DNA from 2 places in the Sporosarcina sp. P25 genome. Region 2 is predicted to be linked to the other one. Evidence: predicted binding sites of a transcription regulator. Region 2 holds the regulator's gene; the other holds the start of a gene.
What was found. The regulator LexA, encoded in region 2, represses DNA repair genes until DNA is damaged. The targets are predictions, from matches to a motif close to CGAACATATGTTCG.
Positions count from the first base shown of each region.

Region 1: the regulator LexA is predicted to act here: its motif matches at 1,876-1,889, upstream of CSV70_RS13415 (YolD-like family protein).

Region 1 covers NZ_PDYV01000018.1:35,352-39,787, reverse strand. Annotated here, with positions in the region: gene CSV70_RS13430 (proline dehydrogenase family protein) at 1-265, opposite strand, end outside; gene CSV70_RS13425 (DUF3298 and DUF4163 domain-containing protein) at 354-974, opposite strand; gene CSV70_RS13420 (nucleotide excision repair endonuclease) at 1,091-1,468, shown strand; gene CSV70_RS13415 (YolD-like family protein) at 1,503-1,853, opposite strand; gene CSV70_RS13410 (methyl-accepting chemotaxis protein) at 1,961-3,673, opposite strand; gene CSV70_RS13405 (MarR family winged helix-turn-helix transcriptional regulator) at 3,906-4,331, shown strand.
Region 2 covers NZ_PDYV01000003.1:208,510-212,945, forward strand. Annotated here, with positions in the region: gene tkt (transketolase) at 1-261, opposite strand, end outside; gene CSV70_RS04435 (DUF896 domain-containing protein) at 370-606, opposite strand; gene CSV70_RS04440 (YneB family resolvase-like protein) at 674-1,327, opposite strand; gene yneA (cell division suppressor protein YneA) at 1,324-1,650, opposite strand; gene lexA (transcriptional repressor LexA) at 1,846-2,466, shown strand; gene CSV70_RS04455 (methionine gamma-lyase family protein) at 2,519-3,778, opposite strand; gene hfq (RNA chaperone Hfq) at 3,873-4,097, opposite strand; gene miaA (tRNA (adenosine(37)-N6)-dimethylallyltransferase MiaA) at 4,138-4,436, opposite strand, start outside.

The sequences.
Region 1 (4,436 bases), on a different contig from region 2:
CCACTTGATGTTGTTGGATCGCGTCCACTACGACTAATATTTGTTCTTTCGCTTCGATGGCCTCGCTCTTTTCGTAAACAAATTCTCCCAGATTATCAATCGTACATGAAATACCTGCTTGATTGAGTTCTTTGACACTATCAATCATTTCTTCGATGTTAGTTCCTGCCACTACTTGTTGAGCTCCTAATTGGAAGCCGTATTTTTGGGCAGCTTGATTCAGTAGTTGATTTTCAGATAAACCGATAAAGAAATTTCTTAGCATAGTTTCCACCTCTTTTGTATATTTCGTATATCGAAATTATAACACTATTTCGTCATGTAAGCCCATACATTTGTTTATACAGAGGCTCTCAAGTTCCTATAAACGGCAACATTCGGTCTGCCGGACTATTTGGTTTGATAATATCTTGTAGATCAAGTAATGGGATCGGAAAATAAGGGAAGCCCGCTACATAAGGTGAAATTTCGTATAGTTGGAAGTAGACAACAAGACTCGTGTCTGCAATATAGAAATCTTGGTCAGGCTTGATTTTAGTGAATGGCTCAAGCACCGGTGTTTTCCATTGCTGAATATGGCGTCTGATATATTCAGATATCCGCTGCACATAGGGACTGCCTGGCTTGAACATGTCTTGCAAATTGTATTGCCTTCCCGTTTTCGTATCAAATGTCAGAGATTTGACGTAGGTCATTCCATGAGCTCCACCAGTGAACGAGTAGACGATCAAGTTAATACTGAAGAGATCACGCTGATTATTTTTAATCTCGTAATTTGCCACCATCTCGACAAGACTTGGATCATAATAATTATTGTCCTCTAGCAGTTTATTCATTTCCTTGAACAGCACTTGATTTAGCTTCTGTTGAACTTTTGAATCATCCAGTTTCGTGATGACAGGATAATACACATCCACTTTCGGTTTGGTATTCGATATATGATACGTTTCTATAACCGCAGGGTTTTTCATCATTTCATCCTTCCCGAGACATTTGTTTACTATATGCAAGGGATGTAAAGAAAGTTTCTCGCTTTTTTTTTGGTCGTATGATAGGATAAACACTGACTGATATAAGGATGTGAAGTAAAATGATCAATATTACATTACCTAAACCGGACGTAACCATCGTTCGCAGAAAACAAGAAATGGGACCGGACGAAACACCGATCAAGCCCATCTATGGTTTCATCGATTTTCATGATATTCCACGTGATAAAGGCGGCCTTTTGTTGTTCTTCAACCAAAGCGACGAGCTATTATTCGTAGGAAAAGCACGAAAATTGCGTCCACGTCTGAAAAAGCATTTTGAAGACCAAGTGTCTCCATTGCGTAATCACCGTGAAGAAGTAGCAAAAATTTCTGCTGTTGTCATCGATGATCCAATGGAACGCGAAATCTACGAAACGTACGTGATCAACACTCAGCAAGCAAAGTACAACGTAGAAAAAGCATTTTTCAGAGATTAAGCTGTCTGCCTTCGCAGACGGCTTTTATTTTTGCCTATACACCATCCGCTTCTTTGGACAACTGGACATCTACCACATCCTCCACATGAATTCTTTCCGTTCCGAACGGATCGCATAACATGATCGTCATCGTTCGCAAGTCAAGCACTTCAATTTCTCCTTGATGAAAGCGAACTGCTCCATCATGCCACGTCTTAATCGACGTCATGACACGCCTGCGCCACGCCACTTCAAGGGTCTCCTGCATCGTTTGTAGCTCCCAGTCGGTTAACTCAGGCCGTTCTATATATTCATCTTCCTGTTGCCAATCACGTAGTCTCTCGAGGTGTTCAGGCAACATGAGTGACGTCCACTTCAATTTCCCTCTATCTCGGTTCCTTTCCATTAGGTATTCCCCATTCCTTGAGCGTATGTATGTTCGTATTATACAGAACGTACATTCTAAAATCAATGGTTAAAAAGACCATCGCTTGATAAGCGATGGCCGAGTGTTTATTTAGGTAATTTGAATGAACCGACAAACACTTCCAGTTCACGCGCCATTTGATTGGTCTGCGTAGAACGTTCTGAAATTTCTTCTATGCTCGCTGTCGTTTGCTCGGCAGCTGCTGCAATATTATTCGTCATGTCTTCGATATTTTGTATAGCGTGCGTTAAGTGCTCAATCAACTGCACTGCTTCTGTTGACTTCGCAGCTTCCGACGTCATCAAGTTCGAGATATTCTTGATTTCCTTAACCGTTTCTCCGACTGCTACGGAAATATTACTCAATGATTGAGACGTAAGCTTCACTGTTTCTGTACCCTTCGTGATGTGCTTCGTATTTTCCGATGTGGAAGTAATAACTTGCTGGATCCGATCAGAAATATCCTTCACCAGCTTCTCTACTTCGAGTACTTCCTGATTGGATTGCTCAGCCAAGTTCCGTACTTCTTCTGCAACTACCGCAAAACCTTTACCGTGTTCACCTGCACGAGCCGCTTCAATGGATGCGTTCAGCGCGAGTAAATTAGTTTGAGCTGCGATTCCTGCAATGGAACCTGTGATGTTTTGGATCTTCGTCGTAGATTCGACTAAGTTTTGGATCGTATCACCCACTTCTTGTGAACCATTTCGAATTAATTCCATATCGTGGCTAATTTCTTCTGCACGTTTTGCGCCTTCTAGTGCAATCTTCATCGTTTCATTGGAGTTAACGAGCATCGAATCGGCGCTTTGTTTCGTATTGCTTAAACCACTTGCTAATCCTGTAAGAATACCTGTTGCGTGCTTTGCATTTGACGTACCATCTGTAACCGCTGTGACGACTTCTTCGATATTATGCGCAACCATCGTAATCGCTTCACGCATTTCAGAAAGTGATGCAGACGTTTCTCCCGCGTTTTCGGATAAATGTTGCGATGTCGTATTCATCGTTGCAATCATATCTTGTAGGTTCACCGTCATACGATTCAATGTACGAGCCAAGTCTCCCACTTCGTCTTGTGACTTCACTTCAGTCGGTTGAACCGCCAAGTCGCCATCCGCAATTTTCTTCGCCTGCTCAATTAAACTTGTAATTGGCTTCGTTTTCCGGCGAATCAGGAATCCTGTTCCGATTGAGGCAAGTATCATAGGAATAATACTGATCAAGATTCCATCGCGTACGACATCCCATGTACGGTGTTTGACGATGTTCGCATCGAAATCGATAACGCTGACTGCGATGATTTCTTTACTTGCATCCTGATCTTTATGTATTGGCGCATAACCTGAAAGCCGCTCCATATCACCATACTCGTAAGGTTGGGAGTATGTCGAATGTCGATGTTCGAGTAGATCTGTAATCGCTTCTTCATCTAAATGGAACTGATCTCCTGGCTTAAATCCTTTTGCTTTCAGATTATCGTCGAGAGCAATGAGTTTTCCATCCAAATCCAAAATATATTGTGTTTCAAATATATTCTTATGTTCGGTTGTCCAGTTCAACGTCTTCCCAAGTTCATCTTGTGTATCGACATCGCCAGCCAATGCCTTCTCCAAATCACCAGGTCGAATCAAACCAGTAGTAATATTGGCACAGCCGTACGCCTCAATTCCAGCAGCGTCATACAATTTATCATAAGCCGTCTTATACGTAGCCAGTGATGTAATGACTAGCATCACCACCAAAATCCCAGCTATAATAGTACCTAACTGAAACGTTAACGAATCTTTAACTTTCATCAAACCTTATGCCCACCCTTCCTATTTAGTTCATCTAGTTCATTCGTTGTCTTCATCATACGCTATCAATCTACAATTAAAAAGAAGAAAATGAAAAACTCTTGGATTTTAACATGTTGCGTGGGATGTATGTATGATTATCGTGTCACAACTGTTTTATTTCCTATATACTATAGTATGATGAATAATATATAAACATAAAGTTTCTTAAAGGAAAAGGAGGTGTTGTTTTTTGAATGAAGAACAGACCATTTTCAATTTGGTACATTTGATGGATCAAGTAACGAATAAAATGCTGATCCGTTTTCAGCAAGAATCCAAGCTATCCCTAGGAATCTCCCATATTCTTGTGTTGCTGGAGTTACATAACAAAGGGGAGCAACGTCCTTCTGACTTGGCTGAGACTCTAGGCTTCACGCCCGCTTCATTGACGCATTTGTCGTCGAAGCTCATTAAAAATGAGTGCATTACGTTGCGTAATGATGAAGATGACCGTCGAACAAAGTATTGGAAAATAACTCCTAAAGGCTTAGAAATTTTGGTCGAAGCACAGAAATGCGGAATGAAGGTGCGTTCAGAGTTCTTCAGTCACTTATCGGATGCTGAACGAAATAGTTTAGTCCAAATTTACACTAAGTTAAATAACACATTTGTTTGAGGGAAAGCTGTTCCATTCTGGAGCAGCTTTTTTTGTGGAGAGTGTGGTTGGATCATTGATGAAGGCTGTCGTGAATGCGCTCAATAGCGTGCGGTATCCGCTCTA
Region 2 (4,436 bases):
ATCAATAGTTAAACCATAGCCACTTAAATGTAATAAGCTGTAGAGTAACATCGAGCCGTGTCCTGCTGAAAGTACAAAACGATCACGATTGAACCATTGTGGGTTTGATGGATTGTGGTGTAAATGTTGCGTCCATAGTGTATAAGCCATCGGCGCTGCGCCCATCGGTAATCCTGGGTGACCAGAATTTGCTTTTTCAATCGCATCGATTGATAATGTTCGGATTGTCGTTATTGCCAGTTGATCGATTTTTTCGGTCATGCTGTACATCCTTTCCATCCTGCCTCATATGAGTGTTTTATAGTACATATTCCTTCTATAGTGTAGTCAATTCCACAATTAATTACAATGTTAATCCTTTACCTATCATCAATTTAGTGGTTTTAAATTGGCTCTAGCTTGTTTGACCTTTTCAGGTGTTACGTCATTTCCTTCTGGGTCCACTACTTTGACAGATTCGATAGTTTCACGCATACTTGAACGGAATGTTTCCAAGTATTCCTTTCTAAGCCGCGTCTGTTCTTTTGCTTCCTCAATCGATAATCCTGTTGTTTTCTTTTTATTTGCCAATTCATTTATGCGTTTTATTTTCTTTTCTGAGAGCACCTTTAAAAACCTCCATAAGTTAGTCGTTTAATAAAATGTAAACAACCTGGAGGAAAAGTGCAACCTATTAGCGTTCCAGAGCTAAAAACTCTTTATATCTTCTATGAACCGTCGCCTTACTGACAGCATGACCTAATCCATTTAATACATTTGCAATTTCTTCATACGTGAGACCTTTGTTACGGAGTGAGACAATTTCTTCTATCGGAAGCTCAAGTCTTTCACGCCCCAATGCTTGGTCAATATTTCGCAGATTCTTCGATGGATCATAGCCTTTGTCAACAGCACGCTTCATCCCTCTACGTATTTTCGCATTATGTAGTTTGCGTTGATATTCTTCCACGATTGCAAGAATTTCTAATAACATTGAATCCATTTCATTCAGTTCTATCGTACCGTTTGAATGATTGGTAATCACAGTCGTCTCACTTTTAGCGATTACATGCAATATTGCGACTCTTGCATTACCTCGTCCTAATCGTGTTTCGTCTTGAATAAATACCGCATCCACTGAACCGTCTTGAATTCGATCCAACATCGATAGAAGACCTTCACGATCCATGTCGTATCCACTCTGCCGATCTGTATAGATTCCAACGCAATCATATGATAACTCAGTAGCTAATTTTTCAAGTTCTTCTTGCTGCCTTACAATAGATTGTTCTTGTGTTTCTTTTTCCGTACTCACTCGGCAGTATATTACACATCTCTTTTCAATCATTTAGTTCCCACTCCTATTTCAGCTACTCGAATATCTGTTTGTTTATTAATTTTAACAGGCACCCGCAGTAATTCACCTGAAACGATTTGATCCGTAGGTAATTCATTTAAAGAACGTACCTGTTCGATCCAGTGGGTGGTCGGTATATCTTGTGAGTAATTAGAAGCCAACTGCCACAGTGTATCCCCTTCATTAACAACGATTTCCATATAGAGATCTTCCTCAGCCATTTTATCGAATTGAACCCAAGCAAATGATACACAAACTGCTAATAATACTGCAAAATAATAATTATTTTTAATAAATTCTTTAATAGACTCCATTATAATTCCTCCTCTAATTTTCGCTTTTAGAATACACGTTCGGAATACTTGTTCTTAATTATAAGAGAACATATGATTCTATGTCAAGTAAAATTAGAACCTTTGTTTGATTAGTAATCGAACACATGTTATACTATATTCAAAATAGTGGTTCAGTATTCCATTGCTCGCAAACTAGTAGAAGAGGTGAATCTGTTGAAGAAAATATCAAAGAGACAAGAAGAAATACTTGCGTTTATAAAAGATGAAGTGCGTTTAAAAGGGTACCCCCCTTCCGTTCGCGAAATTGGAGAAGCTGTCGGTCTAGCTTCAAGTTCTACGGTCCACGGTCACTTATCACGACTCGAAAGTAAAGGCTTCATACGTAGGGACCCGACAAAACCACGCGCCATTGAAATTTTGGATCCTGAAGGACTGGACGAGTTAAAAAGTGGCGTTATGCATGTACCGTTAATTGGTAAAGTTACAGCAGGGAATCCAATTACAACGATTGAAAATATTGAAGAGTACTTCCCATTGCCGGATACATTCGGTTCATCAGAAGAGGAAATCTTCATGTTGGAGATTGTAGGGGATAGCATGATCGAAGCCGGCATTTTAAACGGAGACCGCGTGATTGTCAGACAAACGCACTCCGCAAGTAATGGTGAAATTGTCGTAGCTATGACAGAAGAAGATGAAGCAACAGTCAAACGTTTCTTTAAAGAGAAAGACTATTTCCGACTCCAACCAGAAAACTCATCCATGGAGCCAATCATTGTAGATCAAGTTTCTATTTTAGGAAAAGTGATTGGTGTATTCCGTATGATTCATTAATAAAGAAAAAAGTGTATCGAAAACCACATGAGGTTTTGATACACTTTTTTCTTTATACCAATTTCTTTTCAAGTAACTGTTCCATAGAATCTAGTACAGCTGATTTTACATGCTCATAAGTCAATCCGCCTTGAATATATGCTGTGTATGGCGGTCTGATCGGGCCGTCAGCTGTCAATTCGATACTGGAGCCTTGAATAAACGTTCCCGCAGCCATGATGACGTCATCAGCATAACCCGGCATATAGGATGGTTCCGGTGCATATTGGGCATTGATTGGTGAATTTTGCTGAATCATTTGGCAGAATGCAATCATTTGTTCCGCATTCCTAAAATTCACTGATTGAATTAAATCCGTTCGAAGCTCACTGTAATGCGGTGTCGTATTCATACCGAAGCTACCGAAAAATGCTGATGTGAATAACGCGCCTTTAACCGCCTGACTAACTACGTGTGGTGCCAAGAAGAAACCTTGATACATCTCTAGTAACGTATCGAGAGAAGCTCCTGCTTCGGCTCCAAGACCTGGAGATGTCATACGATATGCACATTTCTCAACCAAGTCTTTCTTACCCGCTATGTAACCACCTGTTCTGGCAAGTCCGCCACCTGGATTTTTAATAAGTGAGCCTGCCATAAGATCTGCCCCAACTTCAACGGGCTCTTTCATTTCAACGAATTCTCCATAGCAATTATCTACAAAGATTACAACATCCTCTTTCATGTTGCGGACTTCCTTTATAATCGCTTCAATTTCATGGATTCTGAATGAGGGATTGCTTGAATAGCCTTTAGAACGTTGAATCGCTACGATTTTCGTCTTCGATGAGATTGTTTTTTTTACTTTCTCATAATCAACGGAACCATTTTCTTTCAAATCAACATGCTGGTACGAAATTTGAAAATCTTCTAGTGAACCAGTATCTTTCCCTTTGCCCGAAATGATAGACTCCAACGTATCGTATGGTTTACCTGTAATATATAGAAGTTCATCACCTGGGCGCAATATTCCAAACAAGCTAATTGTAATTGCATGCGTTCCGGAAATGATTTGATTTCTTACAAGACAGTCTTCCGCTCCGAATACGTCCGAATATACTTGTTCCAATACATCACGACCACTGTCGTCATAGCCATAACCTGTTGATCCCGATAAATGAAAGTCACTTACTTGATTTTTTTTGAATGCTTGTAAGACTTTTCTTTGGTTAAAAAATGCAACTTCTTCTACCGTCTTCACATACGGCGCGATGAGTTCTTCCGCTTCTTTTGATTTAGTTAGTAATTCTTCATTAATGGGTGCAATTTGCATGTGTAGTACCTCATTTCATTTTGTCATATTCTATTTTACCAGATGAAGTCTATATACTAAAAGAAAGACAACAAAAAAACAGGCAAGCGCCTGTTTATAGTTCATCTTTTAAAATAACTGGTTTTGCAGGAGAATACGTGGAAATCGCGTGCTTATAAATTAGTTGTTGCTTGCCATCCGTTTCCAGCAGCACCGTATAATTATCATACGACTTAATTAGACCCTTTAACTGAAAACCATTTAATAAAAAAATCGTAACAAATGTGTTATTCTTCCGTAAAGAATTTAAAAACGTATCTTGCATATTTCCTTGTGTCATTCAATTGCCTCCTTGTCACTGTTATTTAGTTATTCCATACTCACTTCTTAAAACCCTTTATTATCTTACAGGTTGTTTGAAATATTTCTTCCGCTGGCTGATTAGCATCAACCCACTGGACAGGCAATTTATTACGGAAATATGTTAGCTGCCTTTTTGCGTAATTGCGTGTATTTTTCTTTACCGCTTCTATTGCTTGCTCTTTTGTTAATTGGCCGTCAAAATAGGAAATCAGTTCTTTATAACCTATCGCTTGTACTGATTGAGTTTGGCGAATTCCTTTATTCCACAGTTGCTGTACTTCATTAAATAATCCCGCTTGAACCATTTGTTCTACAC